Regions from separate parts of the Paenibacillus lentus genome, predicted to be linked through region 2. Evidence: riboswitches for the same ligand, from Rfam matches in the RefSeq annotation. Region 2 holds a riboswitch; each other region holds the start of a gene.
What was found. Region 2 has a riboswitch for cyclic di-AMP ahead of EIM92_RS04525 (resuscitation-promoting factor). Riboswitches for the same ligand answer to the same signal wherever they lie in the genome.

Region 1 (4,113 bases), 2.5 Mb from region 2:
TCATTATGCAGCTGAATTCTGGTCGCGTAGATGTTGCAATTATTGAAGGGCCTGTAGCTGAGTCGTTCGTGAAAAACGTTGAGGGAATCGCCATTACAGACGCTGTGCCTGTAACCGAGGATGAAGGTTATGTGGTAGGAATTAAAAAAGGAAACATAGAGCTGCTTGACCAAGTAAATACCACCTTGGATCGTCTAATCCAGGATGGCAGCATTGAGAAATTCGTAAAAGAAGCTAGTGAACTGTCCATTCGATAATTGAAAGGAAGCTTCTTCACGGAAAAGACAAGATAAGCAGAAAATAGCGGAGAAATTTCGCTATTTTTCTGTTTTTTCGTAAAACCGCCGACATCAGGCTGACTTGTCTTTTAAAATGATAAGGAAGAGTCGGTTTCGGAGCCTCTGCTTCCTATATTCACGTTTTTCGATCATTGGAGGAATGATAGGCTTATGGATTTTTTTGTTGATTTCGGAACGATGTTTTGGGATTATCGCAGTTACTTTTTGACCGGTCTGCAATATACACTGTGGCTGGCGGCGCTCGGGGTATTCTTCGGATTTATTCTTGGTATGTTCATCGCATTGATTCGTATGGCGCCTTGGGGGATCGTCCGCTTTATCGGACACGCCTGGGTAGAATTTCTACGAGGCACTCCAATGCTTGTTCAGCTAATGATTATTCACTATGGCTTAGCGTACATGTTCGATATTAATTTTGATCCCATTCAATCCGGGGCAATTACGCTGTCGATCAATAGCTCCGCTTATTTAGCAGAAATCTTCCGGGCGGGCATTCAAGGTGTGGACCGCGGGCAGAGCGAAGCCGCTCGATCTCTCGGAATGACGAAGGGGCAGACGATGCGCTTCATTGTTATTCCGCAGGCCATCAAAAATGTGCTCCCTGCGATCGGGAATGAATTCGTAGTAATCGTTAAGGAATCCTCGATTGTTTCTTTTATCGGAGTGACCGAAATTATGTTTCAGGCAGGCGCGGTACAAGGGATTACGTATAATGGTATGCTTCCATATCTGATCGTCGCCGTAATGTATTTCATCGTTACATTTACACTTTCCCGAATTTTGGGGCGGTTCGAAAGGAGATTGCAGGCTAGTGATAACCGTTAAGGATTTGCATAAAAAATTCGGTCAATTGCATATTTTGAAAGGCATTGATCTGGAAATTAAACGCGGCGAGGTTGTCGTCGTCATTGGACCGAGCGGGTCGGGTAAAAGTACATTTCTTCGCTGTTTGAACCGGCTTGAAGAGCCGACCAGCGGCGAAATTATTTTTGAGGGCGAGCTTATTACAGAGAAACGCCACAATATCAACAAGACCCGTGAAAAGATGGGGATGGTGTTCCAACATTTTAATTTGTTCCCTCATAAGACGGTATTGGACAACATTTTAATGGCTCCGATGAAGGTCAAGAAACAGAACAAGACTGAGGCTCAGGCCAAAGCGCTAGAGCTGCTGCGAAAGGTGGGCTTGGAAGACAAGAGTGCTGCTTATCCATCCCAACTGTCGGGCGGTCAGAAGCAGCGTATTGCGATAGCCCGTGCCTTAGCGATGGAGCCTCATGTGATGCTGTTTGATGAACCGACGTCAGCTTTAGATCCCGAGATGGTGGGGGAGGTACTTGAAGTCATGAAGGGATTGGCCTTAGGCGGAATGACGATGGTCATCGTCACTCACGAAATGGGTTTTGCCCGAGAGGTAGGCGATCGTATTCTGTTTATGGATCAGGGTGTCGTCATCGAGCACGGCACCCCGCAGCAGGTGTTCGGTTCGCCTCGCAACCAGCGAACGCAAGATTTCTTAAGTAAAGTGCTATAAATAATAAAGCGAGTGTACGAGCATGACCGAGGGTCGTGCTTTTTTTGCTGTGGAGGAAATTATTTAATTTTTGTCATAGCTATTGAAATGAATAATCGTTGATAATACTGGGTTTATTTCCATTGGTAACATTTGCATCCTCTACAGGTTACAATTTTGTGATATATTTAATTTGCCAAAACACTGCTAAGGCAGGTGCGGGGGACGATTTTTGACAAGCTGATGTATCCATGATGAGGAATAGCATCGTTTTGTCTAGGGGTGAAGCACAGATATTTTGTGCCGGGAGCTGTCCTTTTTTCCGAATCCGACAACTAACCTCGCAGGCGTTAAAGGAGGAGCAGCATGTTAAAACAGCTTAGATTTCGTAAATTGGCGATGGGATTGAAGACAGCAGTGATAGCAGTGGGATTAATGGGAGCGCTGAACGCCATGCCAGCTTACGCGGATTCAGTACATACGGCAAAGGACGGAGATACATTTTATCTCTTGGCCAAGCAGTACGGAGTCAATTTGGACAAGCTTATGAAAGCGAATCCGAGCATTGAGGCAAAAAATATTTATGAAGGATTGAAGATTACGATTCCGGGTCAAAGCGTGCAGGTATTTTCTGCTCCAGAGAAAAAAGTGGATGCGCTTTCTTCGCTGAAAGTATTTTCAGCGGATCGGGTTGTTCAAGCCTGGGGGAAAACGTTCAATTACAAGTCTACTATTCATGTAAAGGCTACGGCTTACTCCGCTGCGGCGAGCGAGAACGGAAAATGGGGGCCTGTTGACTATTACGGCAATCCATTGAAACTCGGTACGATTGCTGTGGACCCCAAAATTATTCCGATGGGTACAAAGGTGTTAGTCACCGGTCATAACCATCCTGATTTACCGAAAAATGCGTTTGTCGCTACGGCGATGGATCAAGGCGGCGCGATTAAAGGTAATCGCATCGATATATTTATTCCGGCCAGTCCACAGAAAGTAAGTCAGTTCGGCTTTCAGGATGTGAAGCTATACGTTTTGGATTAAGTGAGAATAAGAAATCTTATTAATTGAGTCATCGTGAAAAGGATGTTCCGCTTGCAAGGTCAGAGATTAGACCAGCCGGGATGTCCTTTTTGCGTTTTCTTGGCACTTACCGGACTTCACTTCATAAAGCTTTCTCTTGATGTAGGAGCTCGGAAATAGTGACGAAACAGTATCCCCGATTTCGCAGAATGCGGATAATGTCGGGCAAAGCTTCGACTGTTCCCGACAAGTTAGATCCCACGCCGCCACCAGCGTGCTGTAGAACGATAGCCCCTGGCCCGACCGCGCTGAGCACGTTATGTTTAACTTTTTCTTTATCGAGCGCCTTCCAATCCAAGGAATCAACGTTCCAGTTGATAATTTTGTAGCCTTGTTGCTTAGCCCATTTTAGCTGCTCTTCGTTGATTTCCCCGTAAGGAGGGCGGATGAAGCGAGGCTTGTAGCCGACAATCTTCTCAATTATCTTCTCGGCTCGCCTGATTTCATTTTTAAAATCTAGCGCAGACTTCTTCTTGAATAAAGGATGGCTGTAGGAATGATTGCCGACGATATGCCCTTCCCGGTGAATTCTTTTCAGTAGTTCGGGATGCTTCTTCGCTCGATTACCCACGACGAAAAAGGTCGCTTTAACTCCATGCTGCTTTAATATATCCAACACTTTTGGGGTGAAGCGGGGATCTGGCACATCATCGAAGGTCAGGGCGATTTGCTTCACATGCGGGCCGCTGAATTTGAAGGTTTCAGAATATTTGCTGTGCAGCTCTCCAAGTGTCATAGGTCTAGCTTCTGTGGCAACAGATTGTTCGGAGGAGGTGGTATCATGGGATGGTACGGGAGTGGCGGAAACGGAGGCCATTCCCATATGAAGCGCCATGCAGATAGCAAGGACAAGCGGCGCTTTGATGGAATTAAACATGGTGTACCATCTCCTTTTGGTGCTGAATTGTTATCTATTGGTATGCCCAACATTGCATATGAATATGACTTTCATTGGGACAGATTATTATTCGTTCTGTTAAGGATTACATCTAGCTACATTTAGCTACAGCTAGTTTCATGTGATAAATGTCACAGACTTGCTCGCGCAAAAATAGCATCTTTAATAAAGCAGTATTTTGGAGTATTCTGTGCTTATTCGCTAGAGAGGTGAGAAAAATATGGCGGAAGTTATAGCAAATGTAGAAGTAGCCCCGAACATATTCAGACTCAAGGCAGCAGGAGCGTTTTCGGGACGGATGGGGCAGTTTTACATGGTTCGGG
Region 2 (4,113 bases):
TTGGTTCTATGCCCGCTTCAGCAAGGAGCTGTTCCAATCGTTCTCGGCCTTCCTTTGGGAAAAAGCGGCTTTTTAAGTTATTCGCAATCGTCTTCCTTCTTTGAGCGAACGAGGCATGCACGACGTCAAAGAAGAAATCCTCATCCTCTACCGAGACAGGCGGCTCCTTGCGGACACTTAAGCGAATGACCGCGGATTCTACGTTCGGTTGGGGAATAAACACCGTATGCGGCACAACACAGACGAGCTCCGGCTCGCTGTAATACTGCACGGCAATGCTGAGGCTGCCATACTCCTTCCCGCCTGGGGAGGCAGCCATGCGCTCCGCAACCTCCTTCTGGATCATCACGACGATATGCTCCAGGGGCAGCCCTTCCTCCAGCAGCTTCATCAAAATCGGCGTGGTAACATAATACGGCAGATTCGCCACAACACTGACGCCAGACACGTCTTTAAACCGCTGCTCGAACAACTCCTGCAAATGAAGCTTAAGCACGTCTCCATGAACAACATTAACATGCGGGTACGGCTCCAGCACCTCCTCCAAAATAGGAAGAAGCCGCTGGTCAATCTCCACCGCGGTTACTTTGCCTGCCTGCTGCGCCAGCTTCTCTGTTAGCGCACCGATGCCAGGCCCGATCTCCAGAGCCCCCTTAGTCTTGTCCAGACCAGCGGCGTCAATGATTTTGGCTAGTATATTCTGATCAATCAGAAAATTCTGACCAAGGCTTTTCTTAAATGAAAACCCGTGCCGTTGGATAATTTCCTTCGTTCGGCGCGGTGTCGATATGTCTCCTCTATTCATCATACGTCAAACCCCTTCATCCTCCAGTTGAGCCAGCGCAGCTGCAAACTCCTCCCGGCTAATCCGAAATACGGTAAGCCGCTTATATAGCTGCTTGCCGTTACAATAACCGATACCTAGCAATTCACCGATCACACGGCGTCTCGCGGCGGCTGACGGGTGAACGATCAATCCGGCGTCTATTAAGTCTTCCCAATCGATAAGTTTATCATCGGTCTCGGCAGGTACAGTTTCCGTATGCACACGCGCTAGCGCCTCCCGAATGGCTTCAGGAGAAGCGTTCTCCACACCGATATCACCACGGCGCGTAGCATCAGCCTCCCGTAGGAAGGCATGCTTGCAGCCGGGGACCTTGTTTGCGACGATTTTCCGGATGCGCTCCCCGGCATGGTCTGGATCGGTCAGAATGATGACCCCTCGACGCTCCTGAGCCAATGCAATTTTGCGCAGCACCGTCTCATTGACGGCCGAGCCTCCAGTTTCGATCGTATCGGCCTTTACGGCCCGCTTAACGGCGACGGTATCATCCCGTCCTTCCACGACAATGACCTCTTTGATCATGAGAAATTTACCTTCTTCCTCATACGCAAAAAGAAGAGGACTTCTCCTCTTCTTTACATACCTTTTTCATTTATCTATAGTATCTTATTCCCTTTACAAAGTAAAACAGGAATTAGTTCAATTCTGGTTTATTTGGCCCGATCACATAGACGGTACGTCCTTTTTTGCGACCGAAGTTTTTTGCTGATTTCAGACTATCGAAATAAACGTCCATCTTATTGCCCTTAATGGCGCCGCCTGTATCTTCGGCTCTACGGAACCCAATGCCTTCGATATACACCCACCAGCCCATAGGTACGACGCTCTTATCCACGGCAATCGTTCTGCCTTCCGTTACACGAGTACCAGAGGCAGTCTTCGTGCCGATCCCGTCCTCCTCGGCGGAATAAGCGGTTAATGTGACGTTTTTAAGCACCTTTTTATATTTAAATGAGACGCCGCCTTTGGTTGTCGTTCCGCTGATATCCACTTGATCCTTAGTACGAGTAATATTAGCGGCAAGCACAGCCTCTGGCTTAGGCTTCGTACCGACAGCAACCACTTTATCCTGAGCCTTCTTCTCAATTTCTTTGCCCAGCCAATGCTTAGATACGAAATTTCCGTCTTCATACACTTTTTCAACGTGATGAACAACTATTCCCTCATTGCCCTGCTGAAGCACCTTCGTCTGTCCCTTCTCCAAATTAGGATCAGAGGTCTTAATGACATTGAATGGCACTGTCTCTTTGGTCTGTACCGTATGCTTAGCTACACGTACCACTTTAATCTTGAGATCGGAAGTAACTTTACTGCTTAGCTCCGGGGTTACTTTATCATCTGGATTCAACTTAATACCAAGCTCATTGATAATACCCTGCACACTGGATTGAGTCGTTAAATGCGATTTCGTTGCACCGTCCACGCTCACCTGGACCGGGACCGCCCTTACGATAACGATCCGATCTCCCTCTTTGAGAGAACTTTCGAGCGAACGCGATATGGTATCGCCTTGACTCAGCACGATAGAATGTTCATCCAGTACTTGATTTACTAAAGATTTGCGGGTCTCGATCTCTTGAATCTCCCCGTCCACCACTAAATAAATGTTCTTGCTGCTGCCATTCAACCAAATTAGAATGACGATAATCGCTGCGACAGTTAACAGAGTAACGACCGATATTTGACGTAGATTCTCATGCTTCCATCGTAATGCGTAAGACATACTGGATGAGCGCGATTCATGGGTCTCTTCTTTCTGGAAAATGCCCACTTTCCGTCCTCCTTCATAGTCCCGCCCTAGGTCATGCATGATTAAATGTTGACGTGACTATTTCCGTTTTTTACGAAATGCTAGAGGTTCAGCATCCCGCATCCTGACCCAGTCTGGTCGGCATTAGTCACCTCCTGTTATAGAACAGTATGATGACCCTATTACAATTATTCAAAACAAAAGAAGCCGAAAGAAAGAGTTAGAGCAACTCTTTCGTGGCTTCCTGAAGTTCTAGGTGTAATAGGTGCACGAAGTTGCCTCTCTTGACACGCTTACGAGGTTAGCTGTCGGGTTCGGACGAAGAGAGCCGCCCTTTCTCAGTTCATTCGCTCATGGCGCAATGACCTCGAATTCACCCCAAAGATCCTGCAAAGAAATCAAATACGGCAAGATGTCTTCGTTGACTGTATGAAGAATAGTTCATCAAGACCGTATCCGGTTCCCCCGTTCTCCGAAATGGAGACTCAGCGAGACTGGTTCATGGAACATGATTCGATGGCCGCCTCAATACTTCAAACTCGGCCAAATCGATCACTGAAAAGATTCTATCCTGTTTTGATGCATGTTGTAAAGGACGAATCAAGAACGTTTTCTTAAGAAAAAGGTTAAAAAAATGTAATAGACTCGGGGTTTCAGATTAAAATGTATTAATCTTTCCTGAAATCTCTTCTTTTCACCCCTTTTCCTCCCGTTTTCATCGTATGGAAAATCGTTCCATTGCATTTCGAGTTGTAATTTCTGCAATTTCCTGGAAGGACAACCCTTTTAATTCAGCAGCCGCTTCAGCCACTAAATGGACATAAGCGGATTCATTTCTTTTCCCGCGATAAGGATGTGGTGTCAGATATGGAGCATCCGTCTCAAGTAATAAACGATCGATTGGTGTTTGCTTCAACACCTCTTTAGGCTGCTTTGCATTCTTGAACGTAATCGGGCCTCCGAAGGACAAGTGAAATCCCATATTTAGACATAATTTGGCGGTTTCCCAGCTTCCCGAAAACGAATGCATTACCCCGCCGACTTCATGCGCCTTCTCTTCCCGTAAAATCCGAACCGTATCCTCATGAGCGTCACGGTTATGAATAACGATGGGCATGCCAAGCTCCCGAGCCAAACCGATTTGCTTACGAAATACGGCATGCTGCACATCCTTTGGTGATGTATCCCAATAATAATCAAGACCGATTTCCCCAATAGCCACAACTTTCTCATGACGACACAATTCAGCAATCCAGTCCAGATCCGCTTCTTGCATCGTAATGGCATCCTGGGGATGCCAGCCGATGGCAGCGTAAATGAAATCATAGTTCTCGGCCAGCTTCATCGTGGTAGGGATCGTCTCTCGATTAAAGCCGACATTAATCATGCGCGTAATCCCCTGCTCCACCGCGCGAGCAATCGTTTCCTCCCGATCCTCGTCAAATTGCTTCGCATCCAAATGTGTATGTGTATCTATCAACATAGCAATCTCCTCCTAAATTAACGCTCCTGGCCAAAA
Region 3 (4,113 bases), 800 kb from region 2:
CGGATCATTGTTGGCGGCATTACCTGTAGACTCATGGAACTGTCCTCCGCGATTATTAGACTCGTCACCGTCATAGAAGCGGGCTGTCATTACAAAATAAATCGAATCCTCACGCATATCTGTGCCAAGAGGCTCACCGCCTAGAGGAGCTTCAGGGGCGTCCCCCGTCTTAGCGGATACAGCTTCGCTGTTTTCCGATTTGTTAGGCGGTACGGCTTTGTCAAAGGCTTTTATCGAATAGGTGTATTCCGTTTGGGCTTCCAGGTTTGTATCGGTATATGAATGACTGGTTGTTGTAAAAATCTTTGTACCTTGCTTGCCCCCGGTACGAGTGATTTCATAGCCGGCCAAACCACTTCCGCCTTCATTGTCGATAGAAGACTCCCAAGTAATTATAATTTTAGTACCGTTGACGGTGGCTTTGGGGTTACCTGGTATAGAAGGGGGAATCGTATCTTCTGGGAGAGGTGTACAAGGATTAGGAGCTCCGGCTGTCACGACACCATCCTTAACCGTGACGAGGCCGGACGGGATAATATAGTCAGCTCCATTATTATTGTCCCATACAGAGCCGTTGTTGAAGGCGGCCTTTAATTCATGAGCCGTTCCTAGATCAACGGTTTTCTTGGCCCAATCCGTACAGGCGGTTTCACTCATGGAATCGCCGGGAGGTGTCGTCCATTTCGAGCCATCCAGAGAGTAGTGGATATTTACCGAACTCCAGGAGCGATTCTTGGTATAGTAATATATTTGCGCTTGATTGCCAGCAGCGTCCTCCGCCGGGGTTGTTACTTCCAGCGCCAAAGAAGGTGCTGATTTGTTGCCCGCCAAGTCTTTGGCTACAACAGTATAACTGTAATTTGTAGAAGGATTTAAACCGGAATCCTTATAGGTGGTAGCTGTAATACCAGTTTGTACAAGGATTTCATCACGATAGACATCATAACCTGCTAAGTCGCTTCTTCCATCATTATCCATTGGCGCTGTCCATGTTATGGTTACGGACGTACTTGTTAAGCTGTCTTTGCTTAACCCAGTAGGTACATTTGGCGGAATGTTATCTTCGTTGCTTGCCTGACAAGGATCTCCTAGGGAAACAACACCGTTCTCAACCATAACACTGCCTGCACTAAGATCGTAATTTTTTCCATTGTTATTATCCCAGCTCGATCCGTCATTAAAAGCTGCTGCAAATCTTGTAGATGTGCCCAGATCTATCGTTGCTCTAGCCCAGTCCGTACAGGCCAGTTCCATAGCTATTCCTGGAACACTTGTCCAGCTGCCGCTTGCGTTATGATGAATGTTAACGGTGCTCCAATTATAGTACGGTGTGTAATAATAGACGCTTGCTGTATTATTACTAGTGGTTTCAGCAGCTGCTATAGCTTGGAAGGGCATGCCGGCCATACCGGATAGTAATGAGAAGAAGAAGGTGATACACAATATAACATAAGGCCATTTCTTTACCTGGTGAATTTTATAGTTCAATGATTGCATCCTCCTTAATAATAAGCTCTGATGGTCGCTAGTCTACAAAATCATCTCCTGTTGAGAAAACGTTTGCGCATTTGTGCGCAAGGTATCCTGCAATTAAAAAAACTACAGGCAATAGCATTCCTTGCATGTTGTGAATAAGATTAGTCATGACAAGAGGCACCAATAATCTTGGGTGGATCGATATAGTCATTATAGCTGCAGTCTGTCACCCCCTTTTTTTTGCGCAAACGCTTTCAAAGGCATTTATATATTACCAATATCTACTAAAAATCGTCAACTATTGCGACTTTTAAAATTATGTCTACTCTCTAGCTGCATTGGCTAAGGTTGACAATCCTGCGCTCAAACCTTATCATAAACACACGCTTAGTTTCTTGGTAAGAGCCAAGAAAGCGGGGGAACCAGGTTTTTACATTGGGGCGAATCACTCATTCACATGAGGTGTAGGGTACCATCTTACCCGAGTCCGTCAGCTAACCTCGTCAGCAGTAGATGGGTCTGTTATAAGATCATTTATCACGTCTCTTTAGACCCTTTATTAGGGTCTATTCTTGTCTTCTGACCCTTGCTGGCGTAGCTGTGTCTAAGACCCCCGGCCTGGGGGCCTTTTTTGTTGATTACTAGGAAGGAGCGAATGTACAATGACGAAGACGAAAACAAGGTACATTACTAATCTGGACAGACTAACAATGATTCCCGAAGAGGAGCGGGAGCGTTTGAAACCGATTACGGAGAAATTCGTATTTCGGGTAAATGATTATTATTTGAACTTGATTGACTGGAATGACCCGCATGATCCTATTCGCAAGCTTGTCATACCGAATGAGGGGGAGCTTGAGGAGTACGGTCGCTGGGATGCTTCCGACGAGGATACCAACTACGTAGTACCGGGCTGTCAGCACAAATACAAGACCACGGCTCTGCTTATCGTGTCCGAGGTATGCGGGGCCTATTGCCGTTATTGCTTCCGCAAACGCTTGTTCCGTAACGATGTGAAGGAGGCTATGTCCGATGTGCAGCCGGGCATCGATTATATTGCCAAGCATCCTGAAATCAATAACGTTCTATTGACTGGAGGAGACAGCCTGATTCTTGCGACGGAGAAGCTGCGGGGGATCCTTGCGCAACTTCGTGAAATCGAGCACGTAAAAATCATTCGTCTCGGCTCGAAAATTCCCGTATTTAACCCGATGCGCATTTATGAGGACGAGGAACTGCTCGATGTGATCCGCACTTATTCCACGCCGGAACAGCGCATTTACGTCATGGCCCACATTAACCACCCGCGCGAGATTACCCCAGAAGCTAGAAGGGGATTCCAGGCTCTGCATGAGGCTGGAGCGATCGTGGTTAATCAGACTCCGGTGTTAAAAGGCATTAATGATGATCCAGTAGTGCTCGGAGAGCTGTTGGATAAACTGTCATGGGCAGGAGTTACGCCGTATTACTTCTTCGTTAACAGACCGGTTGCAGGGAACCGGGATTTTGTCCTTTCCCTGGAGGAGGTCTATCGTATTGTTGAAGAAGCGAAAGCCAGAACTTCCGGCTTAGGAAAGCGAGTAAGACTGTCGATGAGCCATACATCCGGTAAAATTGAAATTTTGGCGATCGAGGATGGTAAGGCGTATTTGAAATACCATCAGTCCCGCGACGGGGATTACGGTAAATTGATGATCCTTGATTGCCCTAAGGATGCGGCTTGGTTCGACGATCTTCCGGGCAATGAACAGCATTGGAAGCAGCCAGAGAAGAAGACGGATGAAGTCGTCTCCGTTAACGAGATGCCTGATCTTCCGCAGAAGAGAAAACGTACGCCAGCTATGCAATAATATCCCATAATGAGTAAGTTATTGATTATCCCCTGAAGAGTGGCCTTAGGTAACATCAGCCCCGCTTCAGGGGATTTTGTTTCTTTCAATTTTTCTGAATGAATTGTTTTTATTTATTAGCAGGAGCTGGATAGCTTATTATAAGCTTAATACTGGATTTTTTGATGAAGGAGTAATTATGGGACGACTGATATTCGAGCCTTCCGGCTATAAGGTGAAATGGGGCGTGGAGACTCTTGAACTGCTAGCGAAGGAGTTTGCGCTGCTGCAATTTCTGTATCATCATCGCGAGCGGGCTTTCACGCGCGATCAACTGTTGGATCAGGTGTGGCCAATGGAGTTTCCGGTGGAGCGGACGGTTGACGATCATATTTATCGCTTGAGGAAAAAGCTGGGTGTCTGGAGGCATATCCAAATCAATACGGTACGGGGATACGGGTACAGCTTGACCGTCAAGGAGCCAAAATCTATGTTTAATCCATCAGTAGCTGATCGCGACGTCAATACCTCAATGAGGGAGATCTTTAAGAAATACCACTTGTTCGGACAAGGCAAGTCAATGCTGGTGCTGGCAACACAGCAGGATATTCTTGGATTTGAAGTGGACCCGTTCTATGCCGTTTATTTAAAATTCATTCAGGGGGATATTGCCTGGTTTTTGGAAGCAGAGGACTTGCCGATGGAGACTAGGCTGTACTGGCTGCTGCTTTTATATCGAGGGGTTAATCCAGAGCCACAGCAGATGCTGCACTATTGCCAGCTAGCTGTAGCTCATCGTCTACTCTCG

Region 1: it holds a riboswitch for cyclic di-AMP, as region 2 does, so the genes downstream of both, EIM92_RS15690 (3D domain-containing protein) here and EIM92_RS04525 (resuscitation-promoting factor) in region 2, are expected to answer to the same signal.
Region 3: it holds a riboswitch for cyclic di-AMP, as region 2 does, so the genes downstream of both, EIM92_RS07855 (KamA family radical SAM protein) here and EIM92_RS04525 (resuscitation-promoting factor) in region 2, are expected to answer to the same signal.

Annotation. Positions count from the first base shown of each region.
Region 1 is NZ_CP034248.1:3,478,225-3,482,337, forward strand. Features, by position in the region: gene EIM92_RS15675 (transporter substrate-binding domain-containing protein) at 1-257, shown strand, start outside; partial or broken gene EIM92_RS15680 (amino acid ABC transporter permease) at 477-1,124, shown strand; gene EIM92_RS15685 (amino acid ABC transporter ATP-binding protein) at 1,111-1,833, shown strand; cyclic di-AMP (ydaO/yuaA leader) riboswitch at 1,997-2,176, shown strand; gene EIM92_RS15690 (3D domain-containing protein) at 2,179-2,853, shown strand; gene EIM92_RS15695 (polysaccharide deacetylase family protein) at 2,975-3,769, opposite strand; gene EIM92_RS15700 (dihydroorotate dehydrogenase electron transfer subunit) at 4,011-4,113, shown strand, end outside.
Region 2 is NZ_CP034248.1:985,215-989,327, forward strand. Features, by position in the region: gene rsmA (16S rRNA (adenine(1518)-N(6)/adenine(1519)-N(6))-dimethyltransferase RsmA) at 1-808, opposite strand, end outside; gene rnmV (ribonuclease M5) at 812-1,366, opposite strand; gene EIM92_RS04525 (resuscitation-promoting factor) at 1,479-2,615, opposite strand; cyclic di-AMP (ydaO/yuaA leader) riboswitch at 2,869-3,095, opposite strand; gene EIM92_RS04530 (TatD family hydrolase) at 3,310-4,077, opposite strand; gene EIM92_RS04535 (HD domain-containing protein) at 4,095-4,113, opposite strand, start outside.
Region 3 is NZ_CP034248.1:1,788,176-1,792,288, forward strand. Features, by position in the region: gene EIM92_RS07850 (carbohydrate binding domain-containing protein) at 1-1,488, opposite strand, end outside; cyclic di-AMP (ydaO/yuaA leader) riboswitch at 1,851-2,000, shown strand; gene EIM92_RS07855 (KamA family radical SAM protein) at 2,139-3,326, shown strand; gene EIM92_RS07860 (winged helix-turn-helix domain-containing protein) at 3,505-4,113, shown strand, end outside.